2 regions of the Micromonospora sp. NPDC050795 genome follow, and region 2 is predicted to be linked to the other one. Evidence: riboswitches for the same ligand, from Rfam matches in the RefSeq annotation. Region 2 holds a riboswitch; the other holds the start of a gene.

Region 1 (6,563 bases), on a different contig from region 2:
CAGCTCTGGACGGCGTTGTACGACGAGGGGCTGCTCGACGTGCAACCGTGAGGGCCGGTCACGACCGGGCCGTCTCGATGCTGGCGTCAGCGTCGTCGGGTAACCCCTGCAACGACTCCTCCACACCGATCAGGTGGTTGGCCATCCGCGTGCGCGCCCGCTCCGGGTCGCGTGCCACGAGGGCCTTCAGGATCGCCACGCGCTCGTCATGGGTGCGCAGGTCCGCGCCCTCCTCGTGCAGACTCCGCCAGAGCCGGCCACGGATGGTGCGCCCGGCGAAGGCTTCGATCAGACCGACGAGCACCGGATTCTCGGCGTGCACCGCGATGATCCGGTGGAAGGCGATGTCGATCTCCATGATCCGCTCGTGGTCCGGCGGTGACTGGCCGACCAACCGGGCCGCCTCGTCGAGCAGGTCACCCGCCTGGGCCAGAGCCTCGTCGGTGATCCTGGTCGCCGCCAGGCAGGCGGCCTCGCACTCCAGCAGCCGGCGGACGGTGTGGATGTGCCGAGGGTCGCCCTGGCCCTGGAAGTCCACCACGAAATTCATCGGGGCCAGCAGTTGAGGCGCGTCGAGGTTGGTGACGTAGGTGCCGTCGCCCTGACGGATGTTGACGATCCCCAGGATCGACAGGGCCGACATCCCCTCGCGCAGGGAACCTCGCGAGACGCCGAGCTGCTCGGCGAGGTCCTTCTCGATGGGCAACCGGTCCCCGGGCCGGAACTGCCCTTCGAGGATCATCCGTTTGATGCCGTTGACCACTTCGTCGGTGCGTGACATGTCCCCCCTAACGGCCGGCGGGGGTGGCCTTCCCACCCGCGATCACGTACGCCGCCTCCGGAGATGACACGGTAGTCGGGTCTGTCGCCGCCCAGTAGTGGCCGTCGGGGAACCGGTAGAGCGCCACCGACTCCTGACGCATCCGGGTGGAGTAGCCGGGCTGGCTGGGCAGGACGTATCCGCTGCCGGAACCGGTGTCGCGGATGATGCAGGGATCGGTGAAGTGCTCGTGCAGGTGGTCGACGAACTCGGTGACCCGGTCGGTGAGGTCCCCCGAGATCGCGACGTAGTCGAGCACGGACACGTGTTGGACCATCTCGCACAGCCCGACACCGCCGGCGTGCGGGCACACCGAAACGTCGAACTTCGCGGCGAGAAGCAGCACGGCGACGATCTCGTTGATGCTGGCCAACCTGCCGGTGTCGAGCTGGCAGAAGTCGATGGCCTCGGCCTGGAAGAGCTGCTTGAACATCACCCGGTTGTGGCAGTGTTCGCCGGTGGCGACGCCGATCGGAGCGACGGCGCGGCGGACGGCCGCGTGGCCCAGGATGTCGTCGGGGCTGGTCGGCTCCTCGATCCACAGTGGTTTGAAGCGGGCGAGGGCGGTGACCCACTCGATGGCCTGACCGACGTCCCACACCTGGTTGGCGTCGATCATCAGGTTGCGGTCCGGCCCGAGGATCTCCCGTGCGATGGCGCATCGGCGGATGTCGTCGTCGAGGTTGGCGCCCACCTTGAGTTTGACGTAGCCATAGCCGGTGTCGACCGCCTCCTGGCACAGTCGGCGCAGCTTGTCGTCGCCGTAGCCGAGCCAGCCCGCCGAGGTGGTGTAGGCGGGGTAGCCGGTCCGGTCGAGCTCGGCGAGGCGGGCGGCCTTCGTGCTCTCCTTGGCCCGCAGGATGGCCAGTGCCTCGTCGCGGGTCAGCGCGTCGGACAGGTAGCGCAGGTCCGCGATGTCGACGAGTTGCTCGGGGGTCATGTCGACGAGCAGCCGCCACAGCGGTTTGTCGGCGACCCGGGCGACCAGGTCCCACGACGCGTTCAACACGGCGGCGAGGGACAGGTGGACGACGCCCTTCTCGGGGCCGAGCCACCGCAGTTGCGAGTCGGAGGTGAGCAGGCGGTAGACCGCGCCCATGTCCGCCGCCATCGTTGCCACGTCCTGGCCCACGAGGAGCTGTGCCTGGTGGACTGCCGCCGCCGCGACGATGTCGTTGCCTCGGCCGATGGTGAAGGTCAGGCCATGCCCGGCGAGGGGCGCGCCCACGCCGTCGACGCCGTCGGTGTGCAGAACGACGTAGGCCGCCGAGTAGTCGCCGTCCTTGTTCATGGCGTCTGACCCGTCAGCGGTCAGGGAGGTGGGGAAGCGGACGTCTTCGACGGTGACGGCAGTGATCTGCGGCATGCGCTCCTCGCCCGGCTAGGCTAAAGATCAGATGATCACTGGGAGTATACGGAGGGCTGCTCCAGCGCGTCAACGTTGTCGATCACTTCGGACGTGCAGACATATGATGTTTGCCCTCTCGGGTTGAGCCGCCTTGGCTCCGATCATGCCGGTTGGCGGGCCAAGGTGACGCGCGCGGCGGACTCCGGAGATTGGATGTTCCGGCTCGCCGCGAGGTATCGACGGTGACGTATGGGCCTGGTCTCCCGTGCAGTGGCCTCGATACGTCAAATCTTTGTCGAATGTCGACACCCGTGCGCAGAGCCCCGTCTCCGGTGCCTGGCGTCGGTCGGCCGCAGTGTGCTCCCGGGGTTGGTGACGGTGGTCACCGCATCGCCGTCGACACGCCCGAGACCGACATGTGGGGTGTGACAACGACTGCGTCCCTATATATGGTGTCGAGCGCAGCTGGTTCGGCCGCTCATCCAGTGCGGTCGAGGCAACAGGGAACCCGGTGGAAATCCGGGACTGTCCCGCAGCGGTGAGTGGGAACGACAGCCGTCATCAGCACTGGGCCACCATTCGGCCTGGGAAGCGACGGCCAGTAGGAGACCGGCGAGCCCGGTCGTGCCCGCGAGTCCGAAGACCTGCCAGCGCGCCGCGTACCCGCACCCGGGTGGGCGGCGGTCCGAGGCCGCGTGGGACGGCTGACGCCACCTGACCCACGCCCGTGCCGGCGTGGCGTCCGTCGGTGTCTGTCTCCTCGCGTCCGGGCCACCAGGTCTCGAACTCCGAGGAGCGAGTGGTGACAGTCACCGAGGTAGTCCCGGCCAGCGGCGACGCGACAGTGCGGCGGACGCCGATGCGGGTCCGCAAGCGCGACGGCGGCACCGAACCCGTGGACGTGAACAAGATCGTCCGGGCGGTCGAGCGGTGGGCCGACGACCTGACCGACATCGACCCGTTGCGGGTGGCTACCCGCACCATCAGCGGCCTCTACGACGGCGCGACCACTGCCGAACTCGACCGGCTGTCCATCCAGACCGCCGCCGAGATGATCGGTGAGGAGCCGCAGTACTCGCGTCTGGCCGCGCGGCTGCTGGCCGGCTACGTCGACAAGGAGGTGCGTCGACAGGGCATCACCTCGTTCAGCGCGGCGATCCGGGTCGGCCACGCCGAGGGCCTGATCGGTGACGACACCGCCGCGTTCGTCGCCGCACACGCCGCGACGCTCGACCACGCCATCGACCGGGACGGCGACCGCCGGTTCGAGTATTTCGGCCTGCGCACGGTGTACGACCGCTACCTGTTGCGCCACCCCACCAGCCGACTGGTGCTGGAGACCCCGCAGTACTGGCTGCTGCGGGTGGCCTGCGGCCTGTCCCGGACGGCGGACGAGGCGGTCGACTTCTACCGGCTGATGTCCAGCCTGGCCTACCTGCCCAGCTCACCGACCCTGTTCAACTCCGGCACCCGGCACACCCAGATGTCCTCCTGCTACCTGGTCGACTCCCCGCTCGACGAGCTGGACTCGATCTACGCCCGGTACGCCCAGGTCGCCAGCCTGTCCAAGTTCGCCGGGGGCATCGGCATCGCGTACTCCCGGGTCCGCTCCCGGGGCGCGCTGATCCGGGGCACGAACGGGCAGTCCAACGGGATCGTGCCGTGGCTACGCACGCTGGACGCGAGCGTCGCCGCGGTCAACCAGGGTGGCCGACGCAAGGGCGCGGCCTGCGTCTACCTGGAGCCGTGGCACCCGGACATCGAGGAGTTCCTGCAACTGCGGGACAACACCGGCGAGGACGCCCGGCGCACCCACAACCTGAACCTGGCCAACTGGGTGCCGGACGAGTTCATGCGCCGGGTCGAGGCCGACGAGCTGTGGTCGCTGTTCGACCCGCACGAGGTGCCCGAGCTGCCCGACCTGTGGGGGGAGCGGTTCGACGCCGCGTACCGGCAGGCCGAGGCGCAGGGTCGCTACGTGCGGCAGGTCCCGGCGCGGGAGCTGTACGGGAAGATGATGCGGACCCTCGCCCAGACCGGCAACGGCTGGATGACCTTCAAAGACGCGTCGAACCGGCTCTGCAACCAGACCGCCGAGCCGGGCAACGTGGTGCACCTGTCCAACCTCTGCACCGAGATCGTCGAGGTGTCCAGTGACGCCGAGACCGCCGTGTGCAACCTCGGCTCGGTGAACCTCGCCGCCCACCTCAGCGCCGATGGCATCGACTGGGAGCGGCTGCGCGCCACGGTGCGGACCGCGGTGACCTTCCTCGACCGGGTCATCGACATCAACTACTACCCGACCGCGCAGGCGGCGGCGAGCAACCCCCGCTGGCGGCCGGTCGGGCTCGGGCTGATGGGCCTGCAGGACGCCTTCTTCGCGCTGCGGCTGCCGTTCGACTCGCCGGCCGCCCGCGAGCTGTCCACCCGGATCAGCGAGGAGCTGTACCTGACCGCGCTGGAGACCTCCGCCGACCTGGCGCGCGACTTCGGCGCGCATCCGGCGTACCCGCAGACCCGAGCCGCGCGGGGCCAGCTCCAGCCCGACCTGTGGGGTGTCGAGGGTACGCAGACCGCGCGGTGGGACGCGCTGCGCGAGCGGGTCGAGGCGTACGGGCTGCGCAACTCGCTGCTGGTGGCGGTCGCGCCGACCGCCACCATCGCCTCGATCGCCGGGTGCTACGAGTGCATCGAGCCGCAGGTGTCCAACCTGTTCAAGCGCGAGACCCTGTCGGGGGAGTTCCTCCAGGTCAACACCGCTCTGGTACGCGAGCTGAAGGCCCGCGGTCTGTGGACCGAGCGGATCCGTTCGGCGATCAAGCGGGCGGAGGGGTCGGTGCAGGACATCGCCGAGTTGCCGGTCGGCGTACGGGAACTGTTCCGCACCGCGTGGGAGCTGCCGCAGCGGGCGCTGATCGACCTGGCCGCCGCCCGCGCCCCGTTCATCGACCAGTCCCAGTCGCTGAACCTGTTCCTGGCCGCGCCGACCATCGGCAAGCTCTCCTCGATGTACCTCTACGCCTGGAAGGCCGGGCTGAAGACCACGTACTACCTGCGCTCGCGCCCCGCGACGCGGATCCAGCAGGCCACCGTCAGCGCCGTCGCACCCGTCGCGCCTGTGGCTCTCGCATCCGTGGCCCTCGACGCCGACGCGCTGGCCTGCTCGCTGGAGAACCCCGAGTCGTGCGAGGCCTGCCAGTGACCGTCGCCGACGCCGCCACGACCGACGCCAGCACCACCGACACGAGGACCACGCACATGCTGCTCGACCCCGGGATGGACCTCACTCTCCGCCCGATGCGTTACCCGCACTTCTTCGACCGGTTCCGCGACGCCATCCGCAACACCTGGACCGTCGAGGAGGTCGACCTGCACGCCGACCTCGCCGACCTGGACAGGTTGTCGCCGGCCGAACGGCACCTGGTCAGCCGCCTGGTGGCGTTCTTCGCCACCGGTGACACGATCGTCGCCAACAACCTGGTGCTCAACCTCTACCAGCACGTCAACAGCCCGGAGGGTCGCCTCTACCTGTCCCGCCAACTGTTCGAGGAGGCCGTGCACGTCCAGTTCTATCTCAACCTGCTCGACACGTACGTTCCCGACGAGACGGAGCGCTTCGAGGCCTTCGCGGCCATCGAGAACATCCCCTCGATCCGTCGTAAGGCCGAATTCTGCTTCCGGTGGATCGACTCTCTCAGCGACCTGCGGGAGCTGCGGTCCCGCGAGGACCGGCGCACGTTCCTGCTCAACCTCATCTGCTTCGCCGCCTGCATCGAGGGGTTGTTCTTCTACGGCGCGTTCGCCTACGTCTACTTCCTGCGCTCCCGTGGCCTGCTGCACGGCCTCGCCTCGGGCACCAACTGGGTGTTCCGCGACGAGTCCATGCACATGGCGTTCGCGTTCGACGTCGTCGACACCGTTCGCGCCGAGGAGCCGGACCTGTTCGACGACGACCTCGCCGACCAGGTTCGCCGGATGCTCACCGAGGCGGTGGAGTGTGAGGTGCAGTTCGCCGAGGACCTGGTGGGCCGCGGCGTGCCCGGTCTGACATTGGCCGACATGCGGGAGTACCTCCAGCACGTCGCCGACCGCCGCCTCGCCCAGCTCGGCCTCGCGCCGCACTACGGGTCGAGCAACCCGTTCGGCTTCATGGAGTTGCAGGACGTGCAGGAGCTGTCCAACTTCTTCGAGCGGCGGGTGTCGGCGTACCAGGTCGGGGTGACCGGCACCGTCGCCTTCGACGACGACTTCTGACGACCTCGGTCCCTGCGCTTCCCATGATCAGGTGATGAAAAGTAGCTTGGAGACGACCTCGACAGCGACTTCTCATCACCTGATCAGGGAAGTGGCCCGTCCGGAAGGAACGTGCTGATGGTCGACATCACCGTGCGGCCC
Region 2 (6,563 bases):
CGCCGGCGTCAGTTCCGGGGTGCTCTCGTAGCCGACTAGCGCCGCGTTGGGCAGGCTGGCACACACCGCGCGCCAGATGGCCCGGGAGGTGTCGACGCGGGCGAACAGGTTGGAGACGCCGTACGGGCCGTCGCCGCTGAGCACCGCACCACCGGTGACCACACCCCGGTCGTCCTGGCGGGCGAGCACCCGTACGCGGGGGTCAGCCAGGAGCGCGGGACGGAACAGATCCCCACCGCCGTGGGCCGCCGCCCAGGCCGCCAACTCGTCGGGTGTGGTGACCGGGGCCAGCGGTGTGTCGACAGGTGGTGCCGACAGTGGCCGGTGGATCCACTGCGCGTCGAAGAGCACCCGGAACCCGTACCCGGACAGGTCGAGGTCGGCGAAGCTGTCCTTCACCGACGCGCCGGGCCCGGCGTCGATCCGGGCCAGCAGGGCGTCGGCGTCGACCCCCGGCCGTAGGGTGACCGCGTCCGGGTACCACTGCGGCGAACGGTGGGGGACCGACCAGGCGTCGGCGTCGGTACGGCCGGCCAACCCGTGGCTGCCGCAGACGATGTCGCACCACTCGGCGTTGTTGCGGGCCGCCGCCGCTGCCCGTCCGTCCTCCTGCACGCCAGGCAGCCTAGGTGGCCCGGCGCTGGCTCAGGGGGCGTAGACCAGGTCCATCGTGTCGGCGTGCCCGGACCAGCGCAGGTCGAGGCGCCAGCAGCCGGCCTCGGGCAGGTCGATGATCGACGGACCGGGGCCACCGGGAACCTCCCGGATCACCCGGGTGTCGGTGCCGTCCAGCCTCGCGGTGATCTCCAGGGTCGCCGGCGCGGTCGGGTCGGGGGAGGTCGTGGCGGCGCGGGCCACCCACAAGATCTTGTTGTTCGACCCGTCCGTCCGGACCTGCCGCAGCGGGTGGGCGAACAGCACCGCCACGATGTCGCCCTTCGCGCCGAAGACGTGCGGAACCCGCGCGTCCCCGCTGAACCCGGCGTCCGCCCAGTCCGGCAGCGACCCCGCCTCGACCCGCGCCGCGCAGGCGGTCGCGGTGCTCGCCGTGGTGGCCGCCCCCGCAGTCGGCGCCGCCCCGCCGGTCGTGGTCGTACACGCCGCCAACAGGACCACCGAGGATGCCAGCATCAACCTGCCCCAGGAAACCATCTCGCTCCTTCCGGTACGCGTCGACGACTCGCCGCACCCTTCCGACACCGCCCAGGCCCGCCAGGTTCCTGGTGCTCGGCGGAGCCGCACTTCCTGGGCCGACAAATTCACTATCCGGCGGCGGCGCGCGGTGGTACACAACCGGGGTGCCGAACACTGTGGAGTTCCCCGAGGTCCTGCGGCTGATCGAAGATCGATCGGCGGCGTTCCGCGCCGCGATCGCGTCCGCCCCAGACCTTGACGTCCAGGTCCCGACCTGCCCCGACTGGACGCTGCGCGAACTGGCGCAGCACCTCGGCGACGGCCGCCGCCGCCAGGCCGCCATCGTCGCGGCGGGCCCGGGCGCCGAGCCCCCGACGAGGACGGACCCGAAGGGCGCCCCGACCGCGCCCCGCAACCGCGAAGCCCTCGACGCCTGGCTCGCCGAGTCGACCGAGCTCATGCTCGACGCCTTGCGCGAGGCGGGCCCGGACCGCGGCTGCTGGACCTGGTGGGGCCGCTCGCAGGCCCCGCAGACCAGCGGAGCCGTGGCCCGGCACCAGGTTCAGGAACTGGCCGTCCACACCTACGACGCCCAGCTCACCCAGGGGGCGGCACAGCCGCTGCCGACGGACGTCGCGGTCGAGGGCGTCGACGAGTTCCTGACGACCGTCGCGGCGACGACCGTCCCCTGGCCGTTCGAGCCGGCGACCATCGACCTGCACGCGACCGAGGGCCGCTCCTGGCGCCTGACCCTCAACGCCGACGGCGTCCGCTGCGACGACCTCGCCGCCGACGCGGAGCCGGGCGACATGGCGATGCGAGGCGCAGCGAGCGAAATGATCCTCTACTTCTACGAGCGCGTCCCGCTCGACGGCCTGGAAACCACCGGTGACACCAAGCCGATGGAGCAGCTCGCGGACTGGGACCCGAACGCGCACTAGCCCAGTGAGCGCGCGACCTCGATCGCCTCGGCCCTGGTGAGAGCCCCCTCAAGCCGGTAGCTCACGTCGTTGTCCTGCCAGATCAGGGTCGAGGCGGCAAGTCGGGCGGTCTCCCTGCGGATCCCACCCGCCCGGTCCACGTAGGACAACACGTGTGGGCCGTCGACCCAGACGGCGAAGTCGCCGTTCACCTGGACCCAGTCCGCGCCCGGCGGGGTGATCTCCTTGTGGAAGGACAGGTCGAGGTGACCGTCGAACGCGTCGACGCGCAGCGCGCCTCCGTCGTAGAGCAGCGTCGCCACCCGGTACCGTCCTGTGGCGTCCGGGTCGGCGACCAGTACCTGTTCGGGCGGGCCCAGCTTCGCCGGCACGCGGATCGGAAACCGCACCGCCCGCTGGGCCTCGGCCAGGGCGACGGTCCGCTGCCCGGGCAACGGCGACGCGGTGCCGCCGGGCGGCATCGGGGCGGGTGAGGTGGCGATGCTGACCCCGGCAAAGCGCAGCAGCCCCGTGACGGCGTCGGCGATGGCGGCCCGCGCCGGCGGCAACAGCGCCACCAGCAGGGCGACGAGCGCCACCACGGCGAGCGACCGCCACCGGCGCCGCCGGGGCGCGGGCGTGTCCAGTCGTACGCGGACACGGGCGGTCACGTCGGGCGGATCGGGTGTTTCCAGCCAGGCGGACAGGTCGCGCAGTTCCCGTTCGAGATCACCCATGCCGGACCTCCGCACTGTCGAGCAGGCCGCGGAGCTTCGCCAGCGCCCGGGACGTACGCGACTTCACGGTGCCCCGGGGCCAGCCCAGAGCCGACACCGTCTCCTCCTCGGTGAGGTCGAGGAAGAACCGGCAGACGATGACCTCGCGGTCCCGCGTTGGCAGTTGCCGCAGCGCCTGCACCAGCGACCTCCGGCGCTCCCCGGCGAGGACCGCGGCGACCGCGTCGTCCTCGGTGATCTCAGACCTCGGGTCCGCTGCCGCCGCCCGCAGGACGAGCCCGTCGCGCCGGCCACGGGAGCGGTGCAGGTTGCGGGTCTCGTTCGCGACGATCGCGAGCAGCCACGACCGGAAGGACGCGTCACCCCGGTAGCGGGACAGCTTCCGGTACGCCTTCACAAACGCCTCCTGGATGACGTCCTCGGAGTCCGAGCCCGCGCCGAGCAGCACCGCGGTCCGGTACGCGGACGCGGTGTGCCGGGCGACCAGGAGGTCGTACGCCTCCAGGTCACCTGCCCGAGCGCGGGTGACGAGCGTCTCGTCGTCCAGGGGAGCCTCCGTTCGGATCACACTCATGACACCGCCCACCCGCCGCGGGTTCCACCCGGCGTGGGTCAGGTTGCTCCCATCCGCCGTGCAGCGTATTGCCAGGATTTGGTGGTGCACTGGGAGAGGTGTCGAGGAGAGGGGGCTGGTCATGAGCTGGTTCAGTCGCCGGTCACGGGGTGCCGAGGCGACCCCGACGAAGCTGGACCGGGAGGCGACCCGCGAGGACCTCGCGGCGCTGGAGGCGTTCGTCGCCAGCCGGCGGGGCGTGGAGTTCTACCTGGAGCCGGAGACCACGGCGACGGACACCACGGTGGTGGCGATCGCCCACGACGGTGAGTGGATCCGCCGGCGCACCGGTACGCCCAGGGCGGCGGGGGCGATTGCCCGCAAGCACGCGGTGCCGCTGTACGAGGCCGGGCGCACCGGCTACCCGGAACGGATGCGGACCTGGAGCCGGGCCCACCCGGAACGCCACGCCCGCTGATCGGGGCGTCGACCGGTGTCGGTTGTCGCGCGTGGCGTCTGACGAGGCGCGGACCGGGAGCTGGTGCTGCTGAATCGTCTACGACATCAGCTCCACAGGGGCCGCGTGACCACTCCGCCCTCGCCACGGGCCGGTCCGAGAGGCCGACCAACAATCCGCCCAGCCCGCTTCTGCGACGAGTGGCATCACCCGCGCGCCAATATTTCCGCAGGTCGATGCGGTCAGCGTGGTCCGGTGGCGGTGGGGTCCGCGTTGACCGGCAGCGCGGCGGTGTGGCAGCATTCGCGGCCTGACGGCAGTGAAGGAAGTCGGTGCGAATCCGACGCGGTCCCGCCACTGTCACCGGGGAGCGATCCCCCCTCGTGAGTCACGGCCGTGTGTCTGCGGTTGGAAGGCCGGGGGAGAGCGTCGATCCGGAAGCCAGGATACTTCGGCCGTCGGGATGTACCCCAGGGCGTGGACACCCGAGGAGGACCCGATGACGCACGGCGTCTCATTCATCGACGACTATCGTCGTGCTGCGCTGCAGGCAGTGCATTCCAAGGACACCGGACACCGGCACCGCTGAGCTGATCGCCCGGCGCTGACCGGCCCCGACCCATGCGTCGGTACGCCGTTCGCCCGGGCCGTCGTACCGGCTGACGCCGTACCCACCCGCATCGCCCAGGTCGCCTCCGTAGCGGCCAGGGCGTCACTCTCCGGAGCCTGCCGTGCGCATCCTGCTGCTGTCCACCGCCGACACCGACCTGCTGGCCGCCCGCGCCAGCGGTGCCGACTACCGGTTGGCCAACCCCGCCCGAGTCGCCGCCGAGGAGGTGCCCGCCCTGCTCGACGGTGTCGCCCTCGTCGTCGTACGCCTGCTCGGCGGTCGGCAGGCGTGGCCGGACGGTCTTGCCGCGGTGCTCGACACCGGCGTGCCGACTGTCGTGCTCGGCGGTGAGGCGCTGCCCGACGCGGAGCTGATGGCCATCTCCACAGTGCCGTCCGGGGTCGTCACCCAGTCGTTGGCGTACCTCGTGGAGGGCGGCCCGGACAACCTCGGACAGTTGGCCCGGTTCCTCTCCGACACGGTGCTGCTCACTGGCGAGGGGTTCGCCGCACCCGCGCCCACCCCGGCGTACGGCGTGCACGGCGACCACCCCGCCGACCCGGACCGGCCCACAGTGGGAATCGTCTTCTACCGGGCGCACGCCCTCGCCGGCAACACCGGATTCGTCGACGTGCTCGCGGACGCGGTCCGCCAGGCCGGCGGCAACCCGCTGCCGATCTTCTGCGGCTCGTTGCGCGGGTTGACCGCGGGCGCCGGACCACTCGGGCTCTTCGCCCGCTGTGACGCGCTGCTGGTCACTGTCCTCGCGGCCGGCGGCGCGGTCGCCGCCGACGCCTCCGGTGGCGGCGACGAGGACGCCTGGGACGTCGGCGCCCTGGCCGCCCTGGACGTGCCGGTCATCCAGGCGCTCTGCCTCACCAGCACCCGCGCGCAGTGGGCCGACAGCGACGCCGGCCTGTCCCCGTTGGACGCCGCCATGCAGGTGGCCATCCCCGAGTTCGACGGCCGGATCGTCACAGTGCCGTTTTCGTTCAAGCAGATCGACGCGGACGGGCTCTCGGTCTACGCCGCCGATCCAGAGCGGGCCGCGAGGGTCGCCGGGATCGCGGTACGCCACGCCCGACTGCGGTACGTACCGCACGCCGACAAGCGGGTCGCCGTGGTGCTCAGCTCGTACCCCACCAAGCACTCCCGGGTCGGCAACGCCGTCGGGTTGGACACCCCGGCGTCGGCGGTCCGGCTGTTCGCCGCGTTGGCCGAGGCCGGCTACGACCTGGGTGACGCGCCGCCGCCCGACGACGGCGACGCGCTGATCCACGCGCTGATCGCCGCCGGTGGTCACGACGTGGAGTGGCTCACCCCGGAGCAGTTGGCCGCGGCCGAGGCCCGGATACCGGGGCCGACGTACCAGCGGTGGTTCGACCAGGTGCCGGCCGAGCTGCGCGAGCGGATGCGGGAGCACTGGGGTGAGCCGCCGGGCGAGCTCTACACCGAGGGCGGAGACATCGTGCTCGCCGGGCTGCGCTTCGGCAACGTGGTGCTGCTGATCCAACCGCCCCGCGGCTTCGGGGAGAACCCGATCGCCATTTACCACGACCCGGACCTGCCGCCGAGTCACCACTACCTGGCCGCGTACCGCTGGCTGACCGCGCCGGTCGCGGACGGCGGCTTCGGCGCGGACGCCGTGGTGCACCTGGGCAAGCACGGCACCCTGGAGTGGCTGCCCGGCAAGGGCCTCGGGCTGGCCGCCGACTGCGCGCCCGACGCGGTCCTCGGCGACCTGCCGCTGGTGTACCCGTTCATCGTCAACGACCCCGGCGAGGGCACCCAGGCCAAGCGGCGGGCGCACGCCGTGGTCGTCGACCACCTGGTCCCGCCGATGGCCCGCGCCGAGACCTACGGCGACCTGGCCAAACTGGAACAACTGCTCGACGAGTACGCGACGGTGCAGGCGCTCGACCCGGCCAAGGTGCCCACCGTACGGGCCCAGATCTGGGACCTGGTGCGCGCCGCCGAGCTGCACCACGACCTGCACGCCGAGGCGATGCCCGACGCGGACGACTTCGACGACTTCGTGCTGCACCTCGACGGGTACCTGTGCGAGGTCAAGGACGTGCAGATCCGCGACGGGCTGCACATCCTCGCCGACGCGCCCACCGGCGAGCCCCGGGTCAACCTGGTCCTCGCGGTG

The links. A riboswitch is a leader RNA that binds a small molecule or an ion and turns the genes downstream of it on or off. The one in region 2 is predicted to bind cobalamin.
Region 1: it holds a riboswitch for cobalamin, as region 2 does, so the genes downstream of both, ACIBEF_RS25955 (ribonucleoside-diphosphate reductase subunit alpha) here and cobN (cobaltochelatase subunit CobN) in region 2, are expected to answer to the same signal.

What each region holds. Positions count from the first base shown of each region.
Region 1 is NZ_JBITGE010000034.1:52,602-59,164, reverse strand. It holds gene ACIBEF_RS25970 (aldo/keto reductase) at 1-51, shown strand, start outside; gene ACIBEF_RS25965 (FadR/GntR family transcriptional regulator) at 59-781, opposite strand; gene ACIBEF_RS25960 (enolase C-terminal domain-like protein) at 789-2,186, opposite strand; cobalamin riboswitch at 2,618-2,835, shown strand; gene ACIBEF_RS25955 (ribonucleoside-diphosphate reductase subunit alpha) at 3,028-5,370, shown strand; gene ACIBEF_RS25950 (ribonucleotide-diphosphate reductase subunit beta) at 5,427-6,422, shown strand; gene ACIBEF_RS25945 (GNAT family N-acetyltransferase) at 6,540-6,563, shown strand, end outside.
Region 2 is NZ_JBITGE010000008.1:149,094-155,656, reverse strand. It holds gene ACIBEF_RS09845 (hypothetical protein) at 1-615, opposite strand, end outside; gene ACIBEF_RS09840 (hypothetical protein) at 646-1,152, opposite strand; gene ACIBEF_RS09835 (maleylpyruvate isomerase family mycothiol-dependent enzyme) at 1,299-2,075, shown strand; gene ACIBEF_RS09830 (hypothetical protein) at 2,072-2,791, opposite strand; gene ACIBEF_RS09825 (RNA polymerase sigma factor) at 2,784-3,365, opposite strand; gene ACIBEF_RS09820 (hypothetical protein) at 3,487-3,822, shown strand; cobalamin riboswitch at 4,124-4,253, shown strand; gene cobN (cobaltochelatase subunit CobN) at 4,533-6,563, shown strand, end outside.